DNA from 4 places in the Pantoea sp. SO10 genome. Region 2 is predicted to be linked to each of the others. Evidence: predicted binding sites of a transcription regulator. Region 2 holds the regulator's gene; each other region holds the start of a gene.
What was found. Region 2 encodes CRP, which controls carbon source genes, mostly activating them, when cyclic AMP is high. Its sites were predicted from a motif close to ATGTGANNNNNNTCACAT; they were not measured.
Positions count from the first base shown of each region.

Region 1 (2,205 bases), 590 kb from region 2:
TCCCAACGAAATCGGTCCGGGCGTGTATGACATTCACTCACCAAACGTGCCGAGCGTGGAGTGGATGGAAGAGTTGCTGCGTAAAGCGGCGCATAGCATCCCGGCAGAGCGTCTGTGGGTTAACCCGGATTGTGGCCTAAAAACGCGTGGCTGGGCGGAAACCCGTCAGGCGCTGGCGAACATGGTAAAAGCGGCGCAAAACCTGCGGGGTGAAACGGCTTAGTCGCTGTAAATGAGATTGGGGCGCAAATGCGCCCCTTATTATTACGCGTTTGGCGCCACGCCATACTGCGCGAACCATGCCAGCATGCGTTGCCAGCCATCTTTGGCGGAATCGGCGTGATAACTGGCACGATAATCCGCATTGAAAGCATGTCCTGCATCCGGATACACCACGATTTCCGCCTTGGCATTGGCGGCATGCAGCGCCTGACGCATCTTATCAATGCTCTCCAGCGGGATGCTCTCATCCTGACCACCGTAAAGGCCCAGCACCGGTGCGTTGAGATCCACCGCGATATCGATCGGATGCTTCTGCTGCTTCAGCGTCTTCTCACCGTCTAAGCGTCCATACCACGCCACCGCTGCACGCACCTGCGGATTGTGCGCGGCAAACAGCCAGCTAATACGTCCGCCCCAGCAGAAACCGGTAATCGCCAGGCGACGGATATCACCATCGTGGCGCGTGGCCCAGTTGGCCACATGATCGAGATCGGACAACACTTGCGAATCCGGAACTTTACTCACCAGCTCTTTAAACAGCGTGGGAATGTCGTGGTAATCGTTGGGATCGCCCTCGCGGAAATAGAGTTCCGGAGCGATGGCCAGATAACCTTCCAGCGCCAGACGGCGGCAGACATCGCGGATATGCTCGTGCACGCCGAAAATCTCCTGCACCACCAACACAACCGGCAAGGTGCCTTGATACTCTTTTGGTCGGGCGTAATAGGCAGGCAGGTTTTCGCCCTGGCTCGCAACTGAGGTCTCGCCAGCATGAATCGCGTCGCTGCCGGTAATAATGGTGCTGCTTGCGGTGGGCTGAACGGCCGGTGCAAAGCCGCCGGGTGCCGTTTTTTGTGCCATATTGTCTTCGGTTTTCATTGTTCTCTCCGTGCTAGCAAATGCGCAATCACGTAACTATAGCCTGGCGAAGTGAAGCAAGGCTGTCGTAGGGTACAGAGGGATTTTTTCACGTGTGCTGCTTCTCTATTAACATTGCCACCAACACTTACACAGCACCGCTTGTAGCAATTCAGAATTGCACAACGTTAATGTGTGATTTATGTCACATAATGTTTTTCTGATAATGTAAGTTTCATTATCGATGGTGAATTGAGTCACATATTTATGCCGCCTGCTCACGTAGAGTGGCGCGCTCATCCCCAATTATCAGGAGTCTGTTATGGCCCAGTCTGACGTTTTCCACCTTGGCATTACTAAAGCTGATTTGAAAGGAGCCACGTTGGCCATCGTGCCTGGCGATCCTGAGCGCGTAAAGAAAATCGCCGCGTTGATGGACAATCCACAGCATCTGGCTTCACACCGTGAATTCACTACCTATCTGGCTGAAGTGGATGGCAAACCGGTTGTGGTGTGCTCCACCGGTATCGGCGGACCTTCAACGTCAATTGCGGTTGAAGAGCTGGCGCAACTGGGTGTGCGCACCTTCCTGCGGGTTGGCACCACTGGCGCTATTCAGCCGCATATTAATGTGGGCGATGTGCTGGTCACTACCGCTTCGGTACGCCTCGACGGTGCCAGCCTGCACTTTGCGCCGATGGAGTTCCCGGCCGTGGCTGATTTCACCTGCACCACCGCGCTGGTGGCAGCGGCAGAAGCGTGCGGCGCGAAAACCCACATTGGTATTACCGCCTCATCTGACACCTTCTATCCAGGCCAGGAACGCTACGACACTTTCTCCGGTCGCGTGGTGAATCGCTTCCAGGGCTCAATGGAAGAGTGGCAGCAAATGGGCGTCCTCAACTATGAGATGGAATCCGCTACACTGTTAACCATGTGCGCCAGTCAGGGACTGCGTGCCGGCATGGTGGCTGGCGTCATCGTTAACCGTACGCAAAAAGAGATCCCGGATGCCGCGACCATGAAGCAGACCGAAAGTGATGCGGTGAAAATTGTGGTTGAAGCCGCGCGTCGCTTAATTTAGTGCGCCAGTCAGGGATGAATTCGAGACCAGGCTTATAAGGA
Region 1 is NZ_CP040095.1:207,888-210,092, forward strand. Features, by position in the region: gene metE (5-methyltetrahydropteroyltriglutamate--homocysteine S-methyltransferase) at 1-223, shown strand, start outside; gene FCN45_RS00935 (dienelactone hydrolase family protein) at 265-1,101, opposite strand; gene udp (uridine phosphorylase) at 1,403-2,164, shown strand.
Region 1: a site for CRP is predicted at 1,274-1,291, ahead of udp (uridine phosphorylase). Genes of this name have one in related genera too.

Region 2 (2,205 bases):
GCAACACGCGGGCGATGCGACTGAAGTGATACAGGCAGAAGTTGCCGACCGGATTATCCGGATGCTGGCGTGCAATTTTCTCCAGCGCGCCGAGCTGTTTCTCCATGTGAAAACGATCCGGCAGCTGATGGTAGAGAATCGCATCCGCCAGCACGCGCAGCCGCGCCGAGATAATTTTGGCGTTCCAGCGAATCACCGCTTCAGCGTGGCTCTCCTCAACCAGCTTCTGCACCTCTTCGGGCTGATGCAAACTCACGGAGATGTGTTCCTGTAAATCCAGCGCAACCTGGAAAGCGCGCGTCAGGCGTTTGTGGCTGTTATCGCGGCTCGCCGACAGCATATGCATTTGCTGATAACAGGTGGTGATGAGGTCGACCGCCTTTTGCTGGCGCGCCAGCAGCGGCGGCAGCGCTTTCTCTGGATCGGTCAGCTGCGTCAGTAAGGTGTATTTGGCATCGCAGTAATCCGCCAGCTCGCGGAACAGCAGGCTGAGCGATTCGCGCATCGGCTGCTCTTTCCACAGCCAGAACCAGAACCAGTTGAACAAGCCGTACCACAGCGTGCCGCCAATATAGAGCAGCGGCGGCACCCATATCGGCATGCGTCCCACTAAGCTGAGCGTAAAGATGGCGGCGATGAGTGTGGCGGGCAGCAGGCGCGCGTGCAGCGGGCCGATTTCGCCGGTTACGCCAATCAGCAGCGGCAGCGCCAGTAAAATCAGCGGCAGCGGTATCTGGTAAGCGGTGAGGATTTGCATCAGGAAACTGCCGGTGGCAAACAGCGAACCACCCACAATCAGGCGTTTGAAGAAGCGTTTGTGCGGCGTATCCAGTCCCGCCATGTTGCAGCAGGCGGGCACTAACGAGAACAGCAGACCTTTTTGCAGATCGCCAAACAGCCAACCGAGAGCCACAGGCAGGCACAGCACCAGCGTTTGCCGCAGCGCATAGTTAACTTCGGGATGATAGATGATTCGGCGCCACATCAGCTCATCGCAAATAGAAACGGCGCGATGTTGCCATCACGCCGTGGGTGAGAAGAAATTAGCGGGTGCCGTAAACGACGATGGTTTTACCGTGTGCGGAGATCAGGTTCTGATCTTCCAGCATTTTCAGGATACGACCCACGGTTTCGCGTGAGCAGCCCACGATCTGACCAATCTCCTGACGGGTGATTTTGATTTGCATCCCGTCTGGGTGAGTCATCGCATCTGGCTGTTTGGCCAGATTTAGCAGCGTTTGCGCAATACGTCCGGTGACATCGAGGAAGGCAAGGTTGCCCACTTTCTCAGATGTCACTTGCAGACGACGCGCCATTTGCGAAGAAAGTCGCATTAAAATATCCGGGTTTACCTGAATCAGCTGACGGAATTTTTTGTATGAAATTTCAGCCACTTCGCAGGCAGACTTCGCACGCACCCAAGCACTACGTTCCTGGCCTTCTTCGAAAAGACCGAGTTCGCCGATGAAATCCCCCTGATTGAGGTAGGAGAGAATCATCTCTTTGCCTTCTTCATCTTTAATCAGTACCGCTACGGAACCTTTTACGATGTAGTACAGCGTTTCCGCTTTCTCACCCTGATGGATGAGCGTGCTTTTGGATGGATATTTGTGAATATGGCAATGGGACAGGAACCATTCGAGTGTAGGGTCTGTTTGCGGTTTGCCGAGAACCATTCGCTATTATCCTCTGTTGTAATCGTGCCCAAAACACAGGGGGCATTTTTTTCCCTGTCAGGCGGTTTAATCGTCGAGCGTTTCCAGTAAAGGAAAAATTATTCCGGGTGGACTCTTAAGCTACGCTTTTGATTCTTCCGGCCTTCGTCTGTGATGACGAAAATATTTTCAGCACTGTTTGTAGCACAGCTTTTGCGAGCTGTCTTGTGTTGTCTCGCTTCAGCAGAAGGGGGATTACTCTGGATTGCTGTTTGTCAGGTGAAAGCGTACTCTGGCGGCAAAACCGCCGCTTCAGGAGAAAGAATCATGCAGGCACGAGTGAAATGGGTGGAAGGTCTTACCTTTCTCGGAGAATCCTCATCCGGCCATCAGGTATTGATGGATGGTAATTCCGGTGATAAAGCGCCAAGTCCAATGGAGATGGTGCTGATGGCCGCGGGCGGCTGTAGCGCTATTGATGTGGTGTCGATCCTGCAAAAAGGGCGCAGCGATGTGGCCGATTGCGAAGTGAAGCTCACATCGGAACGCC
Region 2 is NZ_CP040095.1:3,844,453-3,846,657, reverse strand. Features, by position in the region: gene FCN45_RS17840 (YccS/YhfK family putative transporter) at 1-985, opposite strand, end outside; gene crp (cAMP-activated global transcriptional regulator CRP) at 1,044-1,676, opposite strand; gene FCN45_RS17830 (OsmC family protein) at 1,983-2,205, shown strand, end outside.

Region 3 (2,205 bases), 760 kb from region 2:
TTGCTCGCCCAACCGGTCACCGGGATTGCGCAGCGGGCAATCGCGCATCGATAAACAGCCGCAGCCAATGCAGCCATCAAGATCGTTACGCAAGCGCGTGAGGGTTTCGATGCGTTTATCCAGCTCCTCGCGCCAGTGCTGCGTCAGCGCGTCCCACTCTTGTGTCGACATCCGTTTATTAGCCGGCACATGCGTCAGGCTGTCGCTCACCGTCGCCAGCGGAATGCCAATGCGTTGTGCAATTTTGATGATGGCAACGCGACGCAGCACGTCACGGCTGTAGCGACGTTGGTTGCCGCCGTTGCGCGAGCTACAGATCAATCCTTTGGTCTCATAGAAGTGCAGCGCAGACACCGCCACGCCGCTGCGCTTCGCCACTTCACCCGGCGTCAAAACCGGCTTCGGGTAATTGCGTTCTTTTTTCATTTAGGGCCTTTACCTCAAGTTAACTTGAGGAATTATACTCGCACCCCAGCAAAACTTCGAATTTCTTACCAGGCAAAAAACATCAGAAGGATGAGGCTATGATGCAACAGGAAATCATTCATTCGCTGTCCAACTGGATCGATCAGAATCTGGATAAAGCGCTGTCAATTGATGAAGTCGCGGCAAAATCAGGTTACTCAAAATGGCATCTGCAGCGTATGTTCCGCGCCGTCACGAAACAAACGCTGGGTGGCTATATTCGCGAACGTCGTCTGACGCTGGCCGCTGAAGCGCTGCGTCAAACCCAGCGTCCGGTGTTCGATATCGCGATGCAATACGGTTATGACTCGCAGCAGACGTTCTCGCGCGTGTTCCGCCGTCAGTTCTCGCAAACGCCAACCGCTTATCGTCATACCATGCGTCGCCAGGCGATGATTCACCGTCCGCGTTTGCTCAGTTTTGACTGTGCAGACAACAACATGACCAGTTTTGCCCAGCGTACCACCGGCGAGTGCTGCCCGGTTAGCTAACCCTTTCTGCGCGCCCCTTGCGGGCGCACCTCGCTCTTCCTGCCTGTTTTTTCCTCAGTTCGATAAAAATCTTTCTACCTGACCCGGTATAAATTTTGTTCAAAATTTAAAATCGAGTGATATAATGTGAGCCAAGTCACACTTTTCTGTCTTCAGTTAGACGGCCAGAAGGACTTCCCTGACCTTCCTTCTTAGCCGCCAGTGATGTCGATTGAATGTCGGGGATATCACTGATTCTAAGAGGTTTTTGCAGATGGCCACCCTAACCACCAGTTTGATTGTAATGCGCTGGGAACTCCTGAGTGCGGTAATGATGTTTTTCGCCAGCACCATGAAAATTCGACTGCGCCAGAACAGTCATCACGTGATGGCGCTGCTGTGCGGTGGCATCGGCGTTGGCATGTCCTGCTGGTTTGTGACCGGCCTGCTCGGTATCACGCTGAGCATGGAGAATCTGCATAACTTTATGGAAATCTCCAAAAACGCTTTTATTGAAGTGATGAGCCAGACGCCAACCGATTGGCCAATGCCTTAATCGCCGCCAATAAAAAACCCCGCCGAAGCGGGGTTTTTTATTTTGCTGTGTGATTCTAAATTTTCTTCAATACGGCCGGAATGGTCACTTCCGCCACCGTGATGCCCGGTATCTTCGCACCGCGACGATCCTGAATCCACATATCACCCATCATTTGGTTTAGCCCGCGATCCAGACCGGTCACCAAACCCGCGCCCGGCGTGAAGGTTAATTCGCCGAAGTAGATCTGCTCGTTATCGATGTACCAATCCACGCGCACATAATCGAAATCGCTCGCCAGCTTTTTACTCAACGCCAACGCGTGCTGCAACGAGGCCATTTGCGGCGTCACATCCAGGCCGGTATCACGAATTTTGTGATACGCCTCGTTGAGGTTGTTGACGTAGAAGTTCATCGACAACAGCGGATTGCAGCGGTTGTAGATCACCTGCAGCACATACTCAAAGCTGCCGTCGCGCTTGTTGAACATATGGAACTTGTAGTCAATCGGTGCCGATTTACCATCGCCAATGTACTGCTCCACCAGAATGCGTGGCTTGATGTAGCGATAGTGAATCTCGCGCGCTTCATTGGCGAAATCGGTCTTCAGCCAGCGATGGCAATCGTTGATAATCTGCTGCTTCTTCAACGCATCCGGCTCTTCCAGCAGGATCTCCACCATGTTGGAGGCGTGATTCGGCTTGATAACGGTATTTTTCCAGCTCGGCAGCGTGT
Region 3 is NZ_CP040095.1:374,174-376,378, reverse strand. Features, by position in the region: gene soxR (redox-sensitive transcriptional activator SoxR) at 1-426, opposite strand, end outside; gene soxS (superoxide response transcriptional regulator SoxS) at 525-956, shown strand; gene FCN45_RS01680 (YjcB family protein) at 1,210-1,491, shown strand; gene FCN45_RS01675 (ATP-grasp fold amidoligase family protein) at 1,547-2,205, opposite strand, start outside.
Region 3: a site for CRP is predicted at 1,081-1,098, ahead of FCN45_RS01680 (YjcB family protein). Genes of this name have one in related genera too.

Region 4 (2,205 bases), 1.9 Mb from region 2:
AGGATTCGTCGCCTTCATACGGTGTGTAGTTTTTCTGGATAAAGTCACGGACGTTGACGCTGTTCTGCCATTCGCCGGCGCTAAATCCTTCCCAGGCTGACGCCATTTTTTCATTCAGTTCGGACATGATATACCTGCCTTATTTAGGGAGACTTTGACGTATGGCGCGCTGACTCAGCACGCCCGTACCAATTCATTAATGCACCGGCTCATCGCCACGCAGATAGATTACCCAGTAGGTCAAACCGACTAATAATCCGCCGCCAATAATGTTGCCGATGGTCACGGGAATCAGGTTGTTAACAATAAAGTCACTAACGCTTAGTGATGGGAACTGTGCTGCGCTTGCACCAGCCATTTGCCAGAATTCCGGGCTGGAAAAATCACGGATAACGATGGCCATCGGGATAAGGAACATGTTGGCAATGCTATGTTCAAAACCGCAGGCAACAAACATCGCCACCGGTAGGATCATCGCAAACATTTTGTCCATCAGACTGCGGCCGGAATAACTCATCCATACCGCCAGGCAAACCATCAGGTTGGCGAGCGTGCCGAGACTCACTGCTTCAATAAAGGTGTGATGCATTTTATGGTCAGCGGTTTGCAGGACATTCAAACCCCAGGCACCATTCGCCACCATGTGTTCACCGGCTAACCAGATCAGCGCGACAAAGAACAGCGCACCAAACAGGTTACCGATATAGACCGTCAACCAGTGTCGACCGAGTTGCAGCCAGGTGATACGGCCGCTGGCTTTTGCTACCACGATCAAAACAGTTGAGGTGAACAGGTCAGCACCGCACACCACGACTAACATTAAACCGAGCGAGAAACAGATACCGCCGATCAGTTTTGCTATGCCGTAGGGCATTGCTCCACTTCCGGTGGTCGCAGTGATATAGAAGACAAATGCGATTGAGATAAATACGCCAGCAGTGATGGCAAGGAAGAAGGTGGTTAAAGGACGTTTAGTAGCTTTATATATGCCGGCTTCTTCTGCAACTTTCGCCATTGCCGCCGGTAATAATGAATTAAAAGGGTTGTCAGCTTTCACACTAACGCTCTCCAAAAATTGCCTGTAAAGATATTAACAAAGGAGTATAGGTCAGAAATTGATGTGGATCATATTTGACCGGAAGGTCGCTGATAAGCGAAGCGTAAATGCGTCTGAGTGCTGATTAAGTTATTGAATTTATTTTAATAAATAATTTTTAATTTATGCAAAATAAGTTGAAGGTGGCTGCGGCAAGACTAGATTTTGTTAAATATCATTAACGATTAAAGCTGAATTGTTATTTAATAATGCACTTAAATCTCTTTGTATAATCAATATAAAAAAACGGCACTGATTTTTTTTCAGTGCCATTGACCAATACCCTAATTTCTATAAATGGAAATTTAAGCGTTAAGGCTATTTTTGTGACCAATAACGACGTTTAGCTGTCTGCAGCTTTTCATAGGCAGCGAGTAATGATTGATGCGCAGGGAAAGCTTTCAGATCCAGATCGACCGCTTGCAATCCATAGAAGGGCGCTTCGCCACTGATTGCCGCTGAAGCAGCCTCAACAGCAGCCTGGCCGTACATACGAATAAAGGCGCGATGATATTGTAGCGGATCGCGTTCCTCTTCCATTGCCAGCAGCAGCAAGGTTTGCAGACAGCGGTAGTAGTTTGCGCGCTCTTCACTAAAGATGGACTGATTAAACTCCATCGTCCATTCAGTCCAGATCAGAGCCTGATCCAGGTCGCCGCCGGCCAGCGCCAGCATGGCTTTCAGCTCGCCGATACGCAGCGTGTACCAGCCATTATCTTTGCCTGATGCCAGACCCAGCAGCTCGCGCACGCGAGTAAAGTCATCATGACCTTCCTCATCCAGTTGCACAATCAGCTCGAGATAGGCTTCGGGTTCCCATTGGCTGTCTGGCAGCGCCAGCAGGGTTTTGCGCAGTGGTGCGCCCATGCTGTTATTTGCCAGCAGCAGATCTTCTGCTGGATAAATATCAGACATGCCCGGCACGATAATGCGGCAAGCGTAAACACTCAGATGTTCATAGTCAGCGATATAGACTTCTTTATCTTCCGCACGGAAGATCGCCATTAGCGTATCAAACTCTTCGTGAGTGGTACCCGCAAAGCTCCAGTCGACGAAAGGATAATCGGCATCGTCTTTAAACATATCCCATGAAATCAGGCCGCTTGAAT
Region 4 is NZ_CP040095.1:1,477,668-1,479,872, forward strand. Features, by position in the region: gene pflB (formate C-acetyltransferase) at 1-127, opposite strand, end outside; gene focA (formate transporter FocA) at 197-1,057, opposite strand; gene ycaO (30S ribosomal protein S12 methylthiotransferase accessory factor YcaO) at 1,415-2,205, opposite strand, start outside.
Region 4: a site for CRP is predicted at 1,114-1,131, ahead of focA (formate transporter FocA). Genes of this name have one in related genera too.